DNA from 4 places in the Pseudomonas sp. GD03903 genome. Region 2 is predicted to be linked to each of the others. Evidence: predicted binding sites of a transcription regulator. Region 2 holds the regulator's gene; each other region holds the start of a gene.
What was found. The regulator FliA, encoded in region 2, starts transcription of late flagellar genes. The targets are predictions, from matches to a motif close to CTAAAGTTTNNNNNNNNNNNGCCGNTAA.
Positions count from the first base shown of each region.

Region 1: N5C91_RS26035 (methyl-accepting chemotaxis protein) is a predicted target of FliA. The motif match lies at 2,968-2,995, and genes of this name have one in related genera.
Region 3: N5C91_RS18110 (methyl-accepting chemotaxis protein) is a predicted target of FliA. The motif match lies at 3,155-3,182, and genes of this name have one in related genera.
Region 4: motA (flagellar motor stator protein MotA) is a predicted target of FliA. The motif match lies at 1,803-1,830, and genes of this name have one in related genera.

Region 1 covers NZ_JAOCBT010000022.1:32,144-37,097, forward strand. The annotation lists gene hisI (phosphoribosyl-AMP cyclohydrolase) at 1-263, shown strand, start outside; gene N5C91_RS26010 (phosphoribosyl-ATP diphosphatase) at 253-591, shown strand; gene N5C91_RS26015 (twin-arginine translocase TatA/TatE family subunit) at 619-867, shown strand; gene tatB (Sec-independent protein translocase protein TatB) at 871-1,395, shown strand; gene tatC (twin-arginine translocase subunit TatC) at 1,392-2,189, shown strand; gene N5C91_RS26030 (16S rRNA (uracil(1498)-N(3))-methyltransferase) at 2,186-2,893, shown strand; gene N5C91_RS26035 (methyl-accepting chemotaxis protein) at 3,080-4,954, shown strand, end outside.
Region 2 covers NZ_JAOCBT010000015.1:53,399-58,352, forward strand. The annotation lists gene N5C91_RS21645 (chemotaxis protein CheA) at 1-1,359, opposite strand, end outside; gene N5C91_RS21650 (protein phosphatase CheZ) at 1,392-2,174, opposite strand; gene N5C91_RS21655 (chemotaxis response regulator CheY) at 2,194-2,568, opposite strand; gene fliA (RNA polymerase sigma factor FliA) at 2,767-3,516, opposite strand; gene fleN (flagellar synthesis regulator FleN) at 3,513-4,340, opposite strand; gene flhF (flagellar biosynthesis protein FlhF) at 4,505-4,954, opposite strand, start outside.
Region 3 covers NZ_JAOCBT010000010.1:194,798-199,751, reverse strand. The annotation lists gene N5C91_RS18125 (DUF1631 domain-containing protein) at 1-1,625, shown strand, start outside; gene ampD (1,6-anhydro-N-acetylmuramyl-L-alanine amidase AmpD) at 1,701-2,267, shown strand; gene ampE (regulatory signaling modulator protein AmpE) at 2,264-3,106, shown strand; gene N5C91_RS18110 (methyl-accepting chemotaxis protein) at 3,333-4,954, shown strand, end outside.
Region 4 covers NZ_JAOCBT010000001.1:497,814-502,767, forward strand. The annotation lists gene rhdA (thiosulfate sulfurtransferase) at 1-128, opposite strand, end outside; gene N5C91_RS02155 (HDOD domain-containing protein) at 243-1,766, opposite strand; gene motA (flagellar motor stator protein MotA) at 1,887-2,738, shown strand; gene motB (flagellar motor protein MotB) at 2,741-3,808, shown strand; gene rsgA (small ribosomal subunit biogenesis GTPase RsgA) at 4,054-4,954, opposite strand, start outside.

The sequences.
Region 1 (4,954 bases), on a different contig from region 2:
GGTCGCGCTCGCGCGGCAAGCTCTGGCGCAAGGGCGAGGACTCCGGCCACGTGCAGAAGCTCCACGAACTGCGCCTGGACTGCGACGCCGACGTGGTGATCCTGATGGTCGAGCAACTGGGCGGCATCGCCTGCCACACTGGCCGCGAGAGCTGCTTCTACCGGGTGTTCGAGAACGGCGCCTGGCAGACCGTCGACCCGGTCCTCAAGGACCCGGATGCCATCTACTCCCACGTAGGTACAGGAAAACCCCATGAGCACTGATACCCTCGCCCGTCTGGCGGAAGTCCTCGAAGCGCGCAAGAATGCCGCACCGGACAGCTCCTACGTGGCCAGCCTGTATCACAAGGGCCTGAACAAGATCCTGGAGAAGGTTGGCGAAGAGTCGGTGGAAACCATTCTTGCCGCCAAGGACGCCGCCACCAGCGGTGATTGCACGGACCTGATCTACGAAACGGCCGACCTCTGGTTCCACTCCCTGGTGATGCTCGCCGCCCTCGGCCAGCACCCGCAGGCGGTACTGGACGAGCTGGACCGCCGCTTCGGCCTTTCCGGGCACGACGAGAAAGCCGCGCGCCAGCCGTCAGCCTGAACCCGACAACTTTGCGAGGAAAACAAGATGGGCATCTTTGACTGGAAACACTGGGTAGTCATCCTGATCGTCGTGGTCCTGGTCTTCGGCACCAAGCGCCTGAAGAACCTGGGTTCGGATGTCGGCGAAGCCATCAAGGGCTTCCGCAAGGCAATGAACACCGAGGAAGACGACAAGAAGGACCCGAGCGCCGCTGCCGGCAACCCGCCGCTGAACCAGCCGCACACCATCGACGCCCAGGCGCACAAGGTCGAAGAGCCGGCGCGCAAGGACTGATTCATGTTCGGTATCAGCTTCAGCGAACTGCTGCTGGTGGGCCTAGTCGCCCTGCTGGTGCTCGGCCCCGACCGCCTGCCGGGTGCCGCGCGCACGGCCGGCCTGTGGATCGGCCGGCTCAAGCGCAGCTTCAACGCCATCAAGACGGAAGTGGAGCGCGAACTGGGTGCGGATGAAATCCGCCGCCAGTTGCACAACGAGCACATCCTGCAGATGGAACAGGAAGCCAAGAAGCTGATGGCGCCGCTGACCGACCTGCAGGACCAGGCCCGCGAAGCCTTCAACCCGCAGCAGCCGGCCCAGCCCGACAGCCAAGGGGCGACGAGCGAGTCGCCTGCGGCACCGAGTATCGCGCCCAACAGCCGGCTGAACAGCCTGCCAGGCGCGGGCATCGCCCCTGTCGCCACCCCGGAAGCGGCACCCGCCGCTCCGGCAGAACCTGTCGCTGCGCCCCAGGCGCAAGCCCCAAGCGAGACGCCGGCGCCGAGCCAGCCGTCCGCTTCGTCCGAGACGCCGCGTAGCCCATGAGCGCCGAAAAGCCCGACCAGCCCGAACAAGACCAGGAAATGCCCCTGGTCTCGCACCTGACCGAACTGCGCAATCGTTTGCTGCGCTGCGTGATCGCGATCTTCGTGATCTTCATCGGTCTCCTGTACTTCTCGCAGAAGATCTACGCGCTGGCTTCCGAGCCGCTGCGGCGCTTCCTGCCCGAAGGCGCGACGATGATCGCCATCGACCCGGCGTCAGCCTTCCTCGCGCCGCTGAAGCTGACCATGATCGTTGCCGTGCTGATTGCCATGCCGGTGATCCTCGGCCAGATCTGGGGCTTCATCGCCCCCGGCCTGTACAAGCACGAGAAGCGCGTCGCCCTGCCGCTACTGGCCTCCAGCATCATACTGTTCTACGCCGGCATGGCCTTCGCCTACTTCCTGGTGTTCCCGTTGATGTTCCACTTCTTCCTCGGCCAGGCCCCGGAAGGCGTGACGCCGATGACCGACATCAACAGCTACCTAGACTTCCTCACCCTGCTGTTCGCCTTCGGCGTGGCCTTCGAGATTCCCGTGGCCACTGTCCTGCTGGTATGGATCGGCGTGGTCGACGTGGCCTACCTGAAGAAGATCCGCCCCTACGTGATCATCGGCTGCTTCGTGGTCGGCATGGTTCTCACCCCGCCGGATCCGCTGTCGCAGACCTTGCTGGCAGTGCCGATGTGGATGCTGTTCGAGGCTGGCGTACTGTTCAGCCACCTGATCCGCAAACGCGGGCCGGAAACCGAAGACGACGAGCCCAAGGGCGACCAGCCGCCGGCTACCCGTCCGTGAACCTGCTGCTGCTCGACGACGCCGACTTCGTCGCGGCGGACCGCGTGATCCTGCGCGACCGCCGCCTGACGCACATGCAGGAAGTCCACCGCGCCGAAAGCGGCGACCGCCTGCGCGTGGGCCGACTCGGCGGCCTGATGGGCGAAGGCCACCTGCTGCGCCTGGAAGCCAACGAGGCCGAGTTGCAGGTCAGCTTCGACCAGGCCCCGCCGGTGAAACTGCCGCTGACCCTGCTGCTCGCCCTGCCCCGCCCGAAGATGCTCCGCCGAGTGCTGCAGACCGTGGCCGCCATGGGCGTGCCGCGCCTGGTGCTGCTCAACAGCTACCGGGTGGAAAAGAGCTTCTGGCAGACGCCCTTCCTCGAGCCCGAGGCCATTCGCGAGCAACTGATCCTGGGCCTCGAACAAGCCCGCGATACGGCGCTGCCCGAGGTCATCATCGAGAAGCGCTTCAAGCCCTTCGTCGAGGATCGCCTGCCCGCCCTCGCTGCCGGCAGCCTCGGCCTGATCGGCCACCCCGGCCCCTGGCCCGAGTGCCCGCGTGCGTTGAGCGAACCCGTGACGCTGGCGATCGGCCCGGAGGGCGGCTGGATTCCCTACGAGGTCGACAAGCTGCGAGAGGCCGGCCTGAATCCCGTACAACTGGGTGAACGCATCTTGCGCGTCGAGACTGCCGTGACCGCCCTTCTGGCACGACTGTTCTAACTCAAACTGGCGCAAAGCCAGTAACCACGCGGCCTCCAGCGTGAACCGCCAGTCAGAAAAAGCACCCCGGAACTCTTCAGTTCCACGCGCCCGCGCCGATATCAGCGGTACCGGTCGTCCCCACTCTGCGCATTTCCTGCTCAGCCATGCGTACCGGCCCCGTACAACCCCTGGAGCGCCGCCTTCATGTTTCGCTGGTTCAACAACCTGACTGTCAAACTCAAACTCGCCGCAGGCTTCGGCCTGGTGCTGCTGCTCACCCTGCTGATCGCCCTTACCGGCTGGATCAACCTGGGCAATGTGATCAACCGGGGAGACAAGCTCGGCGAGATTTCCGAGCTGATCTCGATCGCCAAGGACCTGCGCATCGCCCGCCTGAAGTTCCAGTCCACCCGCGCTCCGGAAGACGCCAGGCTGGTGCTCGATACACTGGACAAGCTGGACCAGCGCCACCGCGCGCTGAACGAAAAGTTCAGCGAGGCCGAGGACCGTCGCGTCATCGACCAGCAGCATGAGCTGAGCGTGGAATACCGCAAGCTGTACGCCCAGTTGCTGAAGTCCTTCGAAGAGCGCGATGCCGCCAAGCAGGTGCTGATCCAGGCCGCCGGCGCAGTCAGCGAGGGCCTGCAGAAAGCCGAGCAGAAGCTGGTCAACAGCGCCAGCGTGGAAAGCCTGCAGCACCTGCAGGACCTCGCCGGCATTGGCCGCGCCGTCATGCAGGCGCGCCTGCAGGTGATGGCCTACACCAGCACCGACGCACAGAACCTGGAGCAACCGGCCTTCTCTGCCCTGCAGAAGCTGATCGACGGCGTGAAGAGCGACATGAGTACCTCGCCGGCCGAACTCAACGGAGAATTCCGCGCCACCCTCGATGCGTTGGAGACCTACCGCAACGCGCTGACCAACTACCGCAACGAGGTCAACGACAGCCAGGCCGCCCGCGACCGTATGCGCGACAGCGGCCAGCAGATCGAGAAGCTGAGCAACGAGCTGACCGCTACCCAGACCGCCAAGCGCGACGCCGGCGTCGCCCAGGCCAAGACCCTGCTGGGCCTGGCCACGCTGATCGCCCTGGTGCTGGGCAGCATCGCCGCCTGGATCATCACCGTGCAGATCGTCAATCCGCTGCGTGACGTACTGGGCCACGCCGAGCGCATCGCCGACGGCGACCTCAGCCGGGATATCCCGACCACCCGCCACGACGAGCTGGGCCAGCTGCAGAAGAGCATGCAGCGCATGAACCTGTCCCTGCGCGAGCTGATCGGCCGCATCCACGATGGCGTGACGCAGATCGCCAGCGCCGCCGAGGAACTGTCCGCGGTGACCGAGCAGACCAGCGCCGGGGTCAACAACCAGAAGACCGAGACCGACCAGGTCGCCACCGCGATGAACGAGATGGCCGCCACCGTGCAGGAAGTCGCGCGCAACGCCGAGGAAGCCTCCGAGGCCGCCTCCGCTGCCGACCGCCAGGCCCGCGACGGCGAAGGTGCGGTGAACGAAGCAGTGAACCAGATGGACCGCCTGGCTGGCGAAGTCAGCCGCACCAACGAGTCGGTGCTCAAGCTCAAGCGTGAGAGTGAGAAGATCGGCAGCGTGCTGGACGTGATCAAGGCGGTAGCCGAGCAGACCAACCTGCTGGCGCTCAACGCCGCCATCGAGGCCGCCCGCGCGGGCGACGCCGGGCGTGGCTTCGCCGTGGTGGCCGACGAGGTGCGCGGCCTGGCGCAGCGCACCCAGTCCTCCACCGAAGAGATCGAGGAACTGATCGCCGGCCTGCAGAGCGGCACCCAGCAGGCCGTGCAGATGATGGAAACCAGCCGCGACCTGACCGTCAGCACTGTCGACCTGACCCGCCGCGCCGGTGAGCGCCTGGGCGCGATCACCCGCACCGTGTCGACCATCCAGTCGATGAACCAGCAGATCGCCGCCGCCTCCGAGCAGCAGAGCGCCGTGGCCGAGGAGATCAACCGCAGCGTGATGAACGTGCGCGACATCTCCGAACAGACTGCTGCCGCCAGCGAGGAAACCGCCGCTTCCAGCGTCGAGCTGGCGCGCCTGGGC
Region 2 (4,954 bases):
GACGAGGTTCTTGTCGAGGTCGGTTTCTTCACCGATCAACTCGAGGTTGATCTCTTTCTTCAGGTTGCGCGCCAGGTCGCGGACCTGCCGCGGGAAGCGCCCGAAGACCTTCTTGATCGGCTGCATGCGGGTCTTCATGACCGACGACTGCAGGTCGGCGGTGACCACGTCGAGGTTGGAAACGGCCTTGGCCATCGCCTCGTCGCCGCTGTTCAGGCCCAGGCGCACCAGGCGGTTACGCACCAGCACCAGCTCGCCGACCATGTTCATGATCTCGTCCAGGCGGGCGGTGTCCACGCGCACGGTGGTTTCCGCTTCGTTGGCCGGCTTCTCCACGGCGGCGGCGGCAGCAGGCTTGGCCGGCGCCGGCTTGGCGGCAGCGGCTGGCGCCGGAGCGGCAGCGGGCTTGGGCGCAGGCGCGGCGGCGGCAGGCTTGGCGGCCGCGACCGGCTCTTCCTTGGCGCCGGTGAACTGGCCCTTGCCATGCAACTCGTCGAGCAGCTTCTCGAATTCGTCGTCGGTGATGTTGTCGTCGCCGCTGGCAGCCGGAGCTTCCTCGGCTTTCGGCTCGGCGGCAGCGGCGGCTTCTTCCTTCGCACCGGTGAACTGGCCCTTGCCGTGCAACTGGTCAAGCAACGCTTCGAACTCGTCGTCACTGATCTCGTCGCTGGCGGCCGGTGTCTCGGCGGCGGGAGCCGGAGCCGCCTTGGCGGGCTCCTTGGCGCCGGCGCTGAACTGGCCCTTGCCGTGCAGCTGGTCAAGCAGCGCTTCGAACTCGTCATCGGTGATGTCGTCGCCACCGCCACCAACCGGCGCGGCGGGTGTATCGGCAGCGGGTTCGAGGGCATCCATCAGTTGCTCGAACTCGGCGTCGGTGATGTCGCCATACGCCGCAGGAGCCGCCGGGGCCTCTGGCGCAACGGGTTCGGCAACGACCGGGGCGGGAGCCGGAGCTTCGGCGGGAGCAGCGTTCGGGTCAGCCAGACGCGACAGCGCGGCCAACAGCTCGGGAGTGGCCGGGGTCGGCTCCTGCGCGTCACGCACCTGCTGGAACATGACGTTGACGGTATCCAGCGCCTGCAGCATCACGTCCATCAGCTCGGCATCCACGCGGCGTTCGCCCTTGCGCAGCATGTCGAAGACGTTCTCGGCGATGTGGCAGCACTCCACCAGCGCGTTCAGCTGGAGGAAGCCCGCCCCACCCTTGACGGTGTGGAAGCCACGGAAGATGGCATTGAGCAGGTCCATGTCTTCCGGGCGGCTTTCCAGCTCGACCAGTTGTTCGGACAGTAGCTCGAGGATCTCGCCGGCCTCCACCAGGAAGTCCTGGAGGATTTCGTCATCGGCGTCGAAGCTCATTCGGGTGCTCCCTCTACAGCGTCAGCGGACGCTTAAAAACCAAGGCTGGACAACAGATCGTCGACATCGTCCTGACCGGACACGACGTCCTTTCTTGTATCGGCAGCAATCTGCGGACCTTCACCCTTGGACGATCTTTCTTTTTCCACCGCGTCGCGCATGCCGTCGTGGTCATGCTCGATGCCGGCGTAGCGATCGACCTGCCCCGCCATCCAGACCAGCTTGACCAGGTTCGATTCGACCTCGGTCACCAGCTTGGTGACGCGCTTGATCACCTGCCCGGTAAGGTCCTGGAAGTCCTGCGCCAGCAGGATGTCGTTCAGGTGCGCGGAAAGCTTGCGGCTGTCCTGGGCGCTGAGGTAGAGGAACTGCTCGACGCGCTTGGCCAGGTCACGGAAGGCCTCGGGGCCCAGCTCGCGGCGCATGAAGCGCGACCAGTCTTCCTGCAGCTCCTTGGCCTGGGTCTCGATGTGCATCACCACCGGCGTGCACTCTTCCACCAGATCCATGGTGCGATTGGCCGCTTTCTCGGTCATCGTCACCACGTAGGACAGGCGATCAGTCGCGTCAGCGATCTGCGAAACTTCCTGGGCGCGGGGGGAACTGGGGTCGATCTGGAAGTTGACGATGGCGTTGTGCAGCTCACGGGTGAGCTTGCCCACTTCCTGGTAAAGACCGCGATCGCGCGCCTGGTTGAGCTCGGAGATCAGTTGCACGGCAGTCTGGACTTCGCCGCGTTCGAGGCAGTCGACCAATTCGCGCGCGTGTTTTTTCAGGGTCGACTCGAAGTCACCCGCGGATTCGTTGAAATCCATGACGCCCTCTTGGCCAGCCTCAGCTGCCGACCCGCTCGAAAATCTTCTCGATCTTTTCTTTCAGCACCTGGGCGGTGAAAGGCTTGACCACATAGCCGTTGACCCCGGCCTGGGCAGCTTCGATGATCTGGTCGCGCTTGGCTTCGGCGGTGACCATCAGAACCGGCAGGTGCTTCAGGCGCTCGTCGGCGCGGACCGCACGCAGCAGGTCGATGCCGGTCATGCCGGGCATGTTCCAGTCGGTCACGAGGAAGTCGAAGTTGCCGCTGTGCAGCATCGGCAGCGCAGTGGTGCCGTCATCGGCTTCTGCGGTGTTGGTGAACCCCAGGTCCCGCAGGAGGTTCTTGATGATGCGCCTCATCGTGGAAAAGTCGTCCACGATGAGAATTTTCATGTTCTTGTCCAAACCTGCCTCCATCGATACCAAACGCGCCCTGGCGGGCGTGCCGTCAATTCATTGAACGCCGAGCGCTCTTTGCTGTGGGCGCGTCAAGGGAACGTCACCCAAAAAATTCGTAAGCCTCTAACTTGCCGAAGGAAAATACCTTCAGCCTTTTCGCTAGGAACAAGCAGGCGCGAAACTACCCGATGCTCAGCGAGCGCGCCACTCCGCCAGTCGCGAACGCAGGCGCGCGGCGCACTGGCTGTGCAGCTGGCTGACGCGCGATTCGCTGACGCCCAGCACCTCGCCGATCTCCTTGAGGTTGAGTTCCTCGTCGTAGTACAGGGCCAGCACCAGCCGCTCGCGCTCGGGCAGCTTGGTGATGGCATCGGCCAGGGCCGCCTGGAAGCGTTCATCTTCCAGCCCGTGGGACGGCTCGTTGTCGTGGTGCGAAGCGTCTTCGGCAAGGCCGCTACCCTGTTCACCGTCCTGCAACATGTCATCGAAGCTGTACAGACGGCTGCCCTGGGTGTCGCTGAGGATGCCGTAATAATCTTCGAGGCTCATATTGAGTTCGGCAGCAACCTCCTGATCTTTAGCGTCGCGTCCGGTGCGCGCCTCGACGGCACGGATGGCGTCACTGACCATGCGGGTGTTGCGGTGCACCGAACGCGGGGCCCAGTCGCCCTTGCGCACTTCGTCGAGCATGGCGCCGCGGATGCGGATGCCGGCGTAGGTTTCGAAGCTCGCGCCCTTGCCCGAATCGTATTTCTTCGCTGCCTCCAGCAGGCCGATCATGCCGGCCTGCATCAGGTCCTCCACCTGCACGCTGGCCGGCAGGCGGCCCAGCAGGTGGTAGGCGATGCGCTTGACCAGCGGGGCGTGTCGCTGGATCAGCAGTTCCTGGGAGTTGTGCGCCTGTGCCTTGCTGTACATACGCGCTCCGGAGGCCGCGATCATACGGCCGAACCCGTGGGATGTTGCACCAGGCGCTCGACGAAGAACTCCAGGTGCCCTCGTGGGTTGGCCGGCAGCGGCCAGCTGTCGACCTTCTGCGCCACCGCACGGAAGGCCAGGGACGCCTTGCTGCGCGGGAACGCCTCATACACCGAGCGCTGCTTCTGCACCGCCTTGCGCACCGACTCGTCGTAGGGGATGGCGCCGACGTACTGCAGCGCCACGTCGAGGAAGCGGTCGGTGACCTTGGTCAGCTTGGCGAACAGGTTGCGCCCCTCCTGGGGGCTGTGCGCCATGTTTGCCAGTACGCGGAAACGGGTCATGCCGTAGTCGCGATTGAGCAGCTTGATCAAAGCGTAGGCATCGGTGATGGACGTGGGTTCATCACAGACGACCAGCAGCACTTCCTGGGCAGCGCGGACGAAGCTCACCACCGAGTCGCCGATGCCGGCGGCGGTGTCCACCACCAGCACGTCGATGTTGTCGCTGATGTCGCTGAACGCCTGGATCAGCCCGGCATGCTGCATCGGCGTGAGGTGCACCATGCTCTGGGTGCCCGAGGCCGCGGGGACGATGCGGATGCCGCCGGGCCCCTGGAGGATCACGTCGCGCAGGTCGCATTCGCCTTCGATCACGTCGGCCAGCGTGCGCTTGGGCGACAGACCCAGCAGCACGTCGACGTTGGCCAGGCCCAGGTCGGCGTCCAGCAGCATGACGCGGCGGCCCAGATCGGCCAGCGCCAGCGACAGATTCACCGACACATTGGTCTTGCCCACGCCACCCTTGCCACCGGTGACTGCGATTACCTGAACCGGATGCATACCCATATCAATACCTTGTCTCGTCGTTCGACCGTTGCGCATCAAACGCTTCGGCTAATCCGGCTGCGGTGCTCCACCGCCTCCGGTGCTCGCGGATCGTCTAGCAGAGCATCCGCATCGCTTGGGCGGCTCAACCGGCCACCCCACGCCCCACCCGGGGCTCACAATCTTCAGCTGGCGCGACGCACCGGCTGCTGGTAAAGGCCGGCGAACATGTCGGCCATGGCGTCTTCACTGGGCTCTTCCGGCGACTGCAGGCTCACCGCACGGCTGACCAGTTGGTGCGCGCGTGCCACTTGCAGGTCATCCGGAATCTTCGGTCCATCAGCCAGATAGGCTACCGGGAGATGCTGGCTGATAGCCAGAGCCAGAGCTTCGCCGAGGCTTCCCGCTTCGTCCAGCTTGGTCAGGATGCACCCGGCCAGCCCACAGGAACGATAGTTCTGCCAGGCGGCCTTGAGCACCTGGGCCTGGCTGGTCGCGGCCAGCACCAGGTAATTCTTCACGTTCAGGCTCAGCGACGACAGCGCTTCGAGCTGCATGCGCAGCGCCGGATCGGTGGCCGGCAGGCCTGCGGTGTCGATCAGCACCAGACGCTTGCGCGCCAGCGGGGCCATGGC
Region 3 (4,954 bases), on a different contig from region 2:
CCCTGGGCGTGCTGCCCGAGCTGAAATCCGTGCCGCTGCGTCGCCCGCCGCAACGTACCGTGCCCAGCACTCAGGGCGCAGCGCCCGCCGCTGCCGCCGAAGCAGGCGAGCAGGCTGCCGGCCAGCAAATGGACGCCGACAGCCAGGCCGCCTTCGCCGCCCTGCGCGACCTGCTCTCGCAAGTGCGTGGCAGCGCATCCCCGGCACGTCCGATGCCGGCCGACGCGGTGCCGATTTCCAGCAACGACCTGATGCGCCTGCTGTCCCACCTGCAGTCGCACCTGCCGGCGCAGAGCATCGATGAGATCGATGTGCGCCAGCACCTGGACCACCTGCTGACCCGCGTCAGCAGCAAGAGCGGCCGTTCCCGTGTGGTCGGCCAGGTGGACGAGGACGTCATCAACCTCGTCTCCATGCTCTTCGAATTCATCCTCGACGACCGCACCCTGCCGGATTCGCTCAAGGCCCTGATCGGCCGCATGCAGATTCCGATGCTCAAGGTTGCGGTGCTCGACAAGAACTTCTTCAGCCGGGGCAGTCACCCGGCGCGTCGCCTGCTCAACGAGATCGCTTCGGCCGCCCTGGGCTGGGCCGAGCAGTCGGACGGCCAGCGCGACCACCTGTACCAGAAGATCGAGCAGGTGGTGATGCGCCTGCTGAACGACTTCGTCGACGACCCGGCGATCTTTTCCGAGCTGCTCGACGAGTTCATCTCCTTTACCGGCGACGAGCGCCGCCGCAGCGACCTGCTGGAGCAGCGCACCCGTGATGCCGAGGAAGGCCGTGCTCGCGCCGAACTGGCTCGCCAGGATGTGGAAGGGGTGCTTAACGAGCGCCTGCTGGGTCGCACCCTGCCCGAGGTGGTGGTACGCCTGCTGCAGGAGGCCTGGAGTCAGGTCCTGTTGTTGACCTGCCTGAAACACGGCACCCATTCCGCTGAGTGGGAAGCCGCCCTGGCAACCATGGACGACCTGATCTGGAGCGTGGAGCCCCACGAGGATCCGGACTCCCGTCTGCGCCTGCTGGAGATGGTGCCGCAGTTGCTCAAGTCGCTGCGTGAAGGCCTGGCATCGGCCGCCTTCGATCCGTTCTCCACCGGCGAATTCTTCAGCCGCCTGGAAGGGCTGCATGTGCAGGCCTTCCAGCGCTACAAGCAGGTCGAGGAAGCACCGCTGCTCGACCTCGACGACGACCTGCCGTTGCTCGATGATCCGCTGGATGCGCCGGCAGCCATCGCACCCGCTGCGGCGCAGCCGGCCATGGTCGCGGTCGTGGAGGAGATCGTCCTCGCTTCGCCGGAGCCTGCACGTGCGGTGGAGCCCGAAGAAGCCTTCGCCGATGACGACGAGTCGCTGCGCAAGGTCGATGACCTGCGTGTCGGCAGTTGGGTGGAGATCCAGGAAGACGAAGAGCACAAGCTGCGTTGCAAGCTGGCGGCGGTGATTCGCCCGAGCGGTCGCTACATCTTCGTCAACCGCACCGGCATGAAGGTGCTGGAGAAGACCCGCATGAGCCTGGCCGTCGAGTTCCGCCGCAACGCCGTGCGCCTGCTCGACGATGCGCTGCTGTTCGACCGTGCCCTGGAGTCCGTGATCGGTAACCTGCGCCGTCTGAAGAACGCCTGAGCCCGCTGGCCCCGCGCCAGCGAGTGCATTTCCCCCGTCGCCTGCTTTAGAGTGGGGCTCTGCCAAGGAGTCTCCATGCAGATCGACCCCGAATCCGGCTGGTGCCGCGAAGCCCAGCATTGCCCCTCGCCGAACTTCAACGCCCGCCCCGAAGGCGAGGAAGTCTCGTTGCTGGTCATCCACAACATCAGCCTGCCGCCCGGCCAGTTCGGCACCTGCAAGGTGCAGGAATTCTTCCAGAACCGCCTGGACGCCGATGAGCATCCGTACTTTGCCAGCATCTGCAGCCTGACGGTCTCCGCGCATTTCCTCATCGAACGCGACGGCTCGCTGTTCCAGTTCGTTTCCTGCAACTCGCGCGCCTGGCATGCCGGCGTGTCGACCTTTGACGGGCGGGAGAACTGCAACGATTTCTCCATCGGCATCGAACTGGAAGGCACCGACATCGAGCCCTACAGTGACCGCCAGTACGAAGTGCTGGCCGAGCTGACACGGCAGCTGCGCAAGGTTTACCCCGCGATCACTGCAGAACGCATCCAGGGGCATTGCGACATCGCGCCGGAGCGCAAGACCGACCCCGGCGAGGCGTTCGACTGGGCGCGCTTCCTGGCGGATATCGGTGCGAAGAAGGAGTCGACATGAGTTTCCTGGTGCTGTTGCTGGTGCTGCTGGTCGAGAAGTTTTCCAACTGGCGTGCGCGGGTGCAGCGTGACGGCTGGTGGCTCGGCTGGCTGGATACCGTGGGTGGCGTCAAGTCGCTGCTGGCGCAGGCCTGGCTCGGCCTGCTGGTGGCGATCCTGCCGCCGCTGCTGTTGCTGGCGCTGCTGCTGACTGTCCTCGAGCCGGTGGCCTACGGCCTGCTGGCGCTCCCGGTACAGCTGCTGGTGGTGGTCTGGAGCCTGGGGCGCGGCGATGTGCTGCGTGCCATCGGGCCGTTCCGCGATGCCTGGCGCCGTGAAGATGCCCAGGCTGCCTACCACGTCGCCGAGCGTGACCTGGGTGTGCAGGTCCAGGCCGATGGTGACGACGATCTGTTCGCCGTGGTGCAGGGCACGTTGGTCTGGGAGGCCTACCAGGCCTTCTTTGCAGTGATCTTCTGGTACGCGCTGCTCGGCCCGGTGGCTGCACTGGCCTATCGGCTGCTCGCCATTGCCGCCGAACAGGGGCGCCAGCCGGTGCTGCGCGAGCGCGCCGCACAGTTGCGCCATGCCTTCGACTGGCTGCCAGCACGGGCACTGGTGCTGAGTTTTGCCCTGGTCGGCAACTTCGTCGCGGTGACCCGCACCCTGCTGCACGACCTGCTGGCCTGGGACGTGCCTGCCGCTCGTCTGCTGGCGCGTGCCGGCTACGTGGCCGAAGACTTCAACGAGGGCGGCCTGGGTGCCAAGGGCGTCGCCAGCCTGGATGCGCTCTGGCAGTTGCTGGTGCGCTCTGCGGTGCTCTGGTACGCGGCCTTCGCCATCTGGACATTGCTGCTCTGATCCCGCGAGTCGGGCCGGCTGCCGCCGGTCCGATGATGGCATTTTAACCTTAAGTTACAGAACTCCCCGCCGATATCAGGTACACATCGATTCCAGAGCGCGAGATGACGGCCGCTGCATGACAGTGGCCGCGCTGCCGAGCGCACGTGGCGACAACCCGTCCAGGGGCGCGCCGCACCATCCCCGACAAGCGACATAACAATAACGGGAACAGGAGACGTCTTTCGTGAGGACCGTGCTCTATCCGGCCATCGCGCTGATGAACCGTCTGAGCTTCGGCATGAAGTTCAGCCTGATCAGTGTGCTGTTTTTCCTGCCGATGCTGATTACCAACTTCTACCTGGTGCGCGACTCCTACGGGCAGTTCGTCAGTACCCGCGCCGAACTGGAGAGCCTCCAGTTGATCGGCAACGGTCTGCAGGTGCGCCGCCACCTGGAGTCCTACAACGATCTGTTGCAGATCAACGGGATTCTCGGCCAGTCCAGCAAGACCGCCGGCCTCGACGCGCGCATCAGCCAGTTGCACAAGGACCTGCAGGCGCAGATCAGCGCCCTGCAACCGGTCACCCAGGATGCCGAGCAGATCACCGAGTTCAACGCCAAGCGCGATGAGCTGCTGGCCAGCCTGAAGGGCGTCGACGCCGAAGGCTCGCTGCAGAGCAAGTCGGCCATGGCGTCGCGCCTGCTCAGCGAAGTACAGGTGTTCAACAAACTGCTGGTGTCCCAGGCTGGCCTGAGCCAGGATGACGCCCGCGACCTGCGTCAGCTTGCCGAACTGATCACCTCCGGCACTCCGCAAGTCACCGAGACCCTCAGCCAGGGCCGCACCATGGGGGCCGGGGCGCTGGGGCAGGGGTTCCTCAATTCCTCCACCAGCAGCAAGCTGGATGACCTGCTGCAGGAACTGGAAAAGCTCCACGCCGAGTACGGCCTCAAGCTGCAGGACGCCCTGGGTGCCAGCACGGCGGCGCAGAGCGCGTTGTCTGCGGATGCCCAGGCCAGCCGTGAAACCATCAAGAGCATGGGCAAGCTGTTCGAGGACAAGGTCGTCATGGCCGACACCCTCGACACGCCGTGGCCGGAGTTCTACGAGCAGGTCAGCAAGGCGATCGAGCAGACCTACCGCCTCGACGACCAGGTGCTGCAGTACGTCGATGGTGCGCTGCAGGCGCGCCTGGCCAGCAAGCAGCGGCAGATGCTGCTGCTGGTTGTCGCGCTGCTGGTGGTGTTCGTCTCCATCGTCTACCTCTACGGTGGCTTCTACGTCTCCACCCGCACCACCCTGAAGAGCCTGGGCAAGATGATGGAACGCGTCGCTTCCGGCGACATGACCGTCAACTTCCAGGCCCAGAGCCGCGACGAACTGGGCGAACTGGGCGATGCCTTCAACCAGACCGTGTCGAAGATCCACGACCTGATCGAGCAGGTCGGCCGCACCGTCAGTGAAGTGGAGCGGCAGACCGTGCGCGTGGAGTCGGTGTCCGCCGAAAGCAATCAGGCGGTGGCTGGCCAGCGCAACCAGATCGAACAGGTCGCCACGGCGATGAACCAGATGGCCGCAACCGCCCAGGAAGTCGCGCGCAGCGCTGCCGTGGCGGTGGGTAGCGCGCACAACGTGAATCAGGAAACCACCAGCGGCCGTGCTCTGGTGGAGTCCCAGGTGGGCAGCATCCAGCGCCTGGCGGGGGAGATCGACGAATCGGTGGCAGTGATCAACCAGCTGGCCGCCGACAGCGCCTCCATCAGCCGCGTGCTGGACGTGATCAAGGGCATCGCCGAACAGACCAACCTGCTGGCGCTCAACGCCGCCATCGAGGCCGCGCGCGCCGGCGAGCAGGGCAGGGGCTT
Region 4 (4,954 bases), on a different contig from region 2:
CCGGGGATGTGACCCTGGGCGTAGCGCGCGGCGCTGGTCAGGTCGACCAGAATCAGTTCCGGAGCATCGAGACGGCTGGCGAGGTCAGCCGGTTCGATCACCAGGGGCAGGGCGGAGAAGGCGGACATGGCGGAGACTCCCGGCGAAAAAGGTGGGGGAGGCAACGTGAGCGCGTGCCCTGGGCTACCCCGTGAGGCCGGTTAGTTTAAAGGGCGGAAGGCGGGGCGCAAACCTTTCCCGGATCACGAGCCCCGCGCCATCTGCTTCACCGCGTGCTCGATGCACTGCGCGGTGCGGCCGAAGGCCTGGGCGTGAAAGTCCGCCAGTGGCTGCTCCAGGCGGTCGCAGACGACCAGCATGACGACTCGCGCGCCGTTGCCCAGCGAGCGCAGCAGCAGGTGTTCGCTGGGCAGCAGCGCCTTCAGCGAGCCGGGGATCAGCGCCGAGAACTCGGCCATGTTGGCTGGGCTCAGGCGCAGTTGCCCGGGTTGTTGCAGGAGTTTGCGCAGCACCGGGCTGGCGGCGACTTCCAGCTTGAAGTCGCCAATCTCGCTGTCCAGGCCGAAGTGCCGGCGCGCCTGCAGCCAACTGCCACCCTTGTCGGCCAGCAGGATCATCCCGCGTTGCAGCCCGCAGGCCTGCAGGGCGTCGCTGGCGCAGTCGAGCAGTTGCACGGCGTTGCCGAACGGGCTGGGCGTCTGCATCAGGCGGCTACAGTGCTGGCGCCATTCGGCCAGCGTATCCGGCGCCTTGGCCGGTTCTGCGGCCTTCGGGCCGTTGAGCCAGCGGCGCGCCTCCCAGGGCCACAGCAGCGCCTCGGCCGGGTGCCAGAGCAGCGGACGGGCGTGGTGACGGGCGCTCTGCGCGGCGAGGCCGTGGACGGTCTGTTGCAACTCTTCCAGCGGCATCTGCAGGTAGAGGCTGGTCAGGCGCTGCCAGCGCAGCATGTGCACGCCGCCCCAGGACTGGTGCGCGGCCATGGCGATGCTGTTGGCCAGGAGAATGGTGTTGGCCGGGCGGGTCAGCCAGCGTTGCAGTTCCGGGTCGGCATCCAGGCGCTGCTGCTGGCCCAGCGGCTCATGTTCGGTGTGGGCGACGTGCAGGGCGCGCACCAGCAGGCGCTTGTCGTCGCTGAGCAGGGCGTAGCCCTGGCCGACCCAGTCCGGCAGTCGCCAGCTGTCGGCCAGCGCGCGACACAAGGGCAGCAGGGGAGTGCCGAGCAGTTCCTCTTCGACTTCGCTGCTGCAGCGGCCCAGGCCGTAGACCTGGCGCTGCCAGTTCTCCATCAGCTCCGGTCTGGCGGTGGCCAGCGCCCACAACGGCGCGAGGGTGAACAGGCTGCCCCAGTGGATTTCCTGCCAGAGCCGCGCCAGGCGGTTGGCGAACAGGCCGCTGGCCTGCTGCATGGCATGGCGGCTGATCAGTAGCAACTGACTGAGCGCGCGGGGCATCTGTGCCTCCGGCATCGCCGGCAGGCTATCCAGCAACTGGGTGACACGTGCCAGCCCCAGGCGATTGAGGGCCACTTCCAGGCTTTCCGCCGGATTGTCCCGCACACTGGGTACGCGGTTGGCTTCGCGCAGGATGGCGAACGCCAGCGTTGGTGCGTCCTGCAGCAGTTCGGAAATGTCCCGGATCGAGCGGCGACTGTCGTTCAGCGCCCGGCGAATGTCATCGCGCTGTTCCAGTGGAACCGGCAAAGGCAGATCTTCCAGCTGGTTAAGCCAGGCCTTGAGACGCTCTGGATGAAGCACTTGCTTAGACATGCGTGAGGCGCCGAACTGGTTTTTAGTGTTTTCGGCCTATAGTCTTGCCCGAAATCTCCGATAACAACAGGGAGGCGGGAATCATGCCTCCTTTCTGTTCACAGTTTCAGTCCGGTCCCCATGGCAAAAATCATCGGCATCATCGTCATTCTGGGTAGCGTGCTCGGCGGCTACATGCTCTCCGGCGGCAAGATTGCTGCCATCATCCAGCCGTTCGAGGTGCTGATCATCGGCGGTGCCGCGCTGGGCGCCTTCCTCCAGGCCAACCCTGGCAGCACCTTCATGACCGTGCTGAAGAAGGCGCCGAAGATGTTCGGCAACCGCTTCACCCACACTTTCTATCTGGAAGTGCTGGGCATGCTCTATGAGGTGCTCAACAAGAGCCGCCGCGAGGGCATGATGGCCATCGAGGCCGACGTCGAGGACCCGGCTGCCAGCCCGATCTTCAGCAAGTACCCGGCAGTGCTCAAGGATGACCGCATGACCGCCTACGTCTGCGACTACCTGCGCATCATGTCCTCCGGCAACATGGCGCCGCACGAGCTGGAAGGCCTGTTCGACATGGAACTGGGCAGCCTCAAGGAAGACCTCGAACACCCCGCCCACGCGGTGACCCGCGTCGCCGATGCCCTGCCAGGCTTCGGTATCGTCGCCGCGGTACTGGGTATCGTGATCACCATGGCGCTGCTCGGCCAGGGCAGCCAGGCCGAGATCGGCCACCACGTCGCCGCGGCGCTGGTGGGTACCTTCCTCGGTATTCTCGCCGCCTACGGTTTCGTCGGCCCGCTGTCCAACGCCCTGGAGCACGACGCCAAGGAAGAGCTGAACCTCTACGAAGCGATCAAGGCCTGCCTGGTGGCATCTGCCTCCGGCATGCCGCCGTCGCTGGCCGTGGAGTTCGGCCGCAAGGTGCTGCTGCCGGCGCATCGTCCCAGCTTCAGTGAGCTGGAACAGGCGGTACGTGGGCGCTAAGCATGGATAACAACCAGCCGATCATCGTCAAGCGCATCAAGCGCTATGCCGCCGGCCACCATGGCGGTGGCTGGAAGATCGCCTTCGCCGACTTCGCCACCGCCATGATGGCGTTCTTCCTCGTGCTCTGGCTGCTGTCTTCGGCCACGCCCGAGCAGAAGAAGGCCATCTCCGGCTACTTCCAGGACCCCATCGGTTTCACCGAGAGCGCCAGTCCCTACGTCATCGACCTGGGCGGCACGCCGACGCCGGCGCCGGACAAGACGCTGAACCCGCAGATCCAGGCCCAGCCGGACGCCGACGAGACGCGCATCAACCCGGACGAGAACGCCAAGGTCACCGAGCAACAGGCCCAGGACGTCGCCGAGCAGGTGGAGAAGGAGCGCCTGGAGCTGCTGCTGCAGGAGCTGCAGAACAAGGTCGACGAGAACCCGACGCTGAAGCGCTTCAAGGACCAGATCCTCTTCGAGATCACCCAGGACGGGCTGCGTATCCAGATCGTCGATTCGGACAACCGGCCGATGTTCGACCTGGGCAGCGCGCGCCTGCAGTCGTATTTCGAGGACATCCTGCTGGCGCTGGCCGAGACCATCAAGCAGGTGCCGAACAAGATCAGCATCAGTGGCCACACCGACGCCAAGCCCTACGCCGGCAACGGCGACTTCGGCAACTGGGAGCTGTCGGCCAACCGCGCCAACGCGGCGCGCCGCACGCTGGAAGCCGGCGGCTACCCGGAAGACCAGATCGCCCGCGTGGTGGGTTACGCCTCCTCGGCGCTGTTCGACCGCGACCAGCCGCTGAACCCGGTGAATCGCCGCATCGACATCATTGTCCTGACCAAGAAGGCCCAGCGTGCCATCGAGGGACAGGACGGTGGCGCTGAGAAACCGGCCGATGGCGCCGCGCCTGCCGTGCCGGGGGCACAAGCTGCGCCGGGTGCTCCGGATGCCCCGAATGCCGCGCCGGCCAGGCAGGGCGACCCCGTGCCGCCGGACCAGCTCAAGCAGAAGCTCAACCTGTTCGACGACGGTGGCACGCTGAAACTCGACGAGCTGAACAAGCAGCAGTAGGAAACGAAGAAGGCCAGCTGAAAAGCTGGCCTTCTTCGTTGCGCTTCATGCCATTGATTGGCCGAGGCGTGCTCTTCGTAGGAGCGAGCCTGCTCGCGAATCAACGCCGCTGCGGAAGCTGTTCGCGAGCAAGCTCGCTCCTACCGGCCTGGGCAACATCGGTGCGGCGGATAACGCGTGAGGGTTATCCGCCCTACGGCTCGCATCGGTGTAGGGCGGATAAAGCGGAACGCTTTATCCGCCAATCAATATTCGTCTTCCGGCAGGCTGGCGAGGATGTGCCGGTAGCTGTTCATCCGCTGCGGCGAGACGCGCCCTTCTTCCAATGCCTTGAGCAAAGCGCAGCCCGGTTCACGGTCATGCTTGCAGTCGCGGAAGCGGCAGTGGCCAAGCAGATCGTGGAATTCGATGAAGCCGGCCTCCACATCGTCGCGGCTGACATGCCCGAGGCCGAATTCGCGGATGCCGGGGGAGTCGATCAGGTCGCCGCCGGCGGGAAAGTGGAACAGCCGTGCGGTGGTCGTGGTGTGGGTGCCCTTGCCGGTAACTTCGGAGAGGTCGCCGACACGCGTGTCGACCCCGGGCAGCAGTGCGTTCACCAGCGACGACTTGCCCACGCCGGACTGGCCGACGAATACGCTGACGTGTTCGTTCAGCGCGGCGCGCAGGGCGTCCAGTGCCAGGCCGTTGGCGGCCGAGACTTCCAGCAACGGGTAGCCCAGCTCGCGGTAGGTGCCCAGCAGCGCATCGAGGAAGGGGGCGTTTTCCTCGTCGATCAGGTCGGCCTTGTTCAGCAGCAGCAGCGGCTTGATACCGGCGTGTTCGGCAGCCACCAGGTAACGGTCGATCAGGTTGGCGTGGGGTTCCGGGCGCGGGGCGAAGACGATCACGATGCGATCGACGTTGGCCGCCACCGGCTTGAGCACGCCACGCATGTCGGGGCGGCGCAGCTCGGAGGTCCGCGGCAGTTGCGCGACGATCACCCCGATGCCCTGGTTACCCGGGCGCCAGACCACCTGGTCGCCGGTCACCAGCGGTGGCAGGTTGGCGCGCAGGTGGCAGCGGAACACCTGGCCGGCGTCGTCGCCGTCCTGGGCCTCGACTTCCACCTGGACGCCGAAGTGGGCGATCACCTGCCCGGTCTGT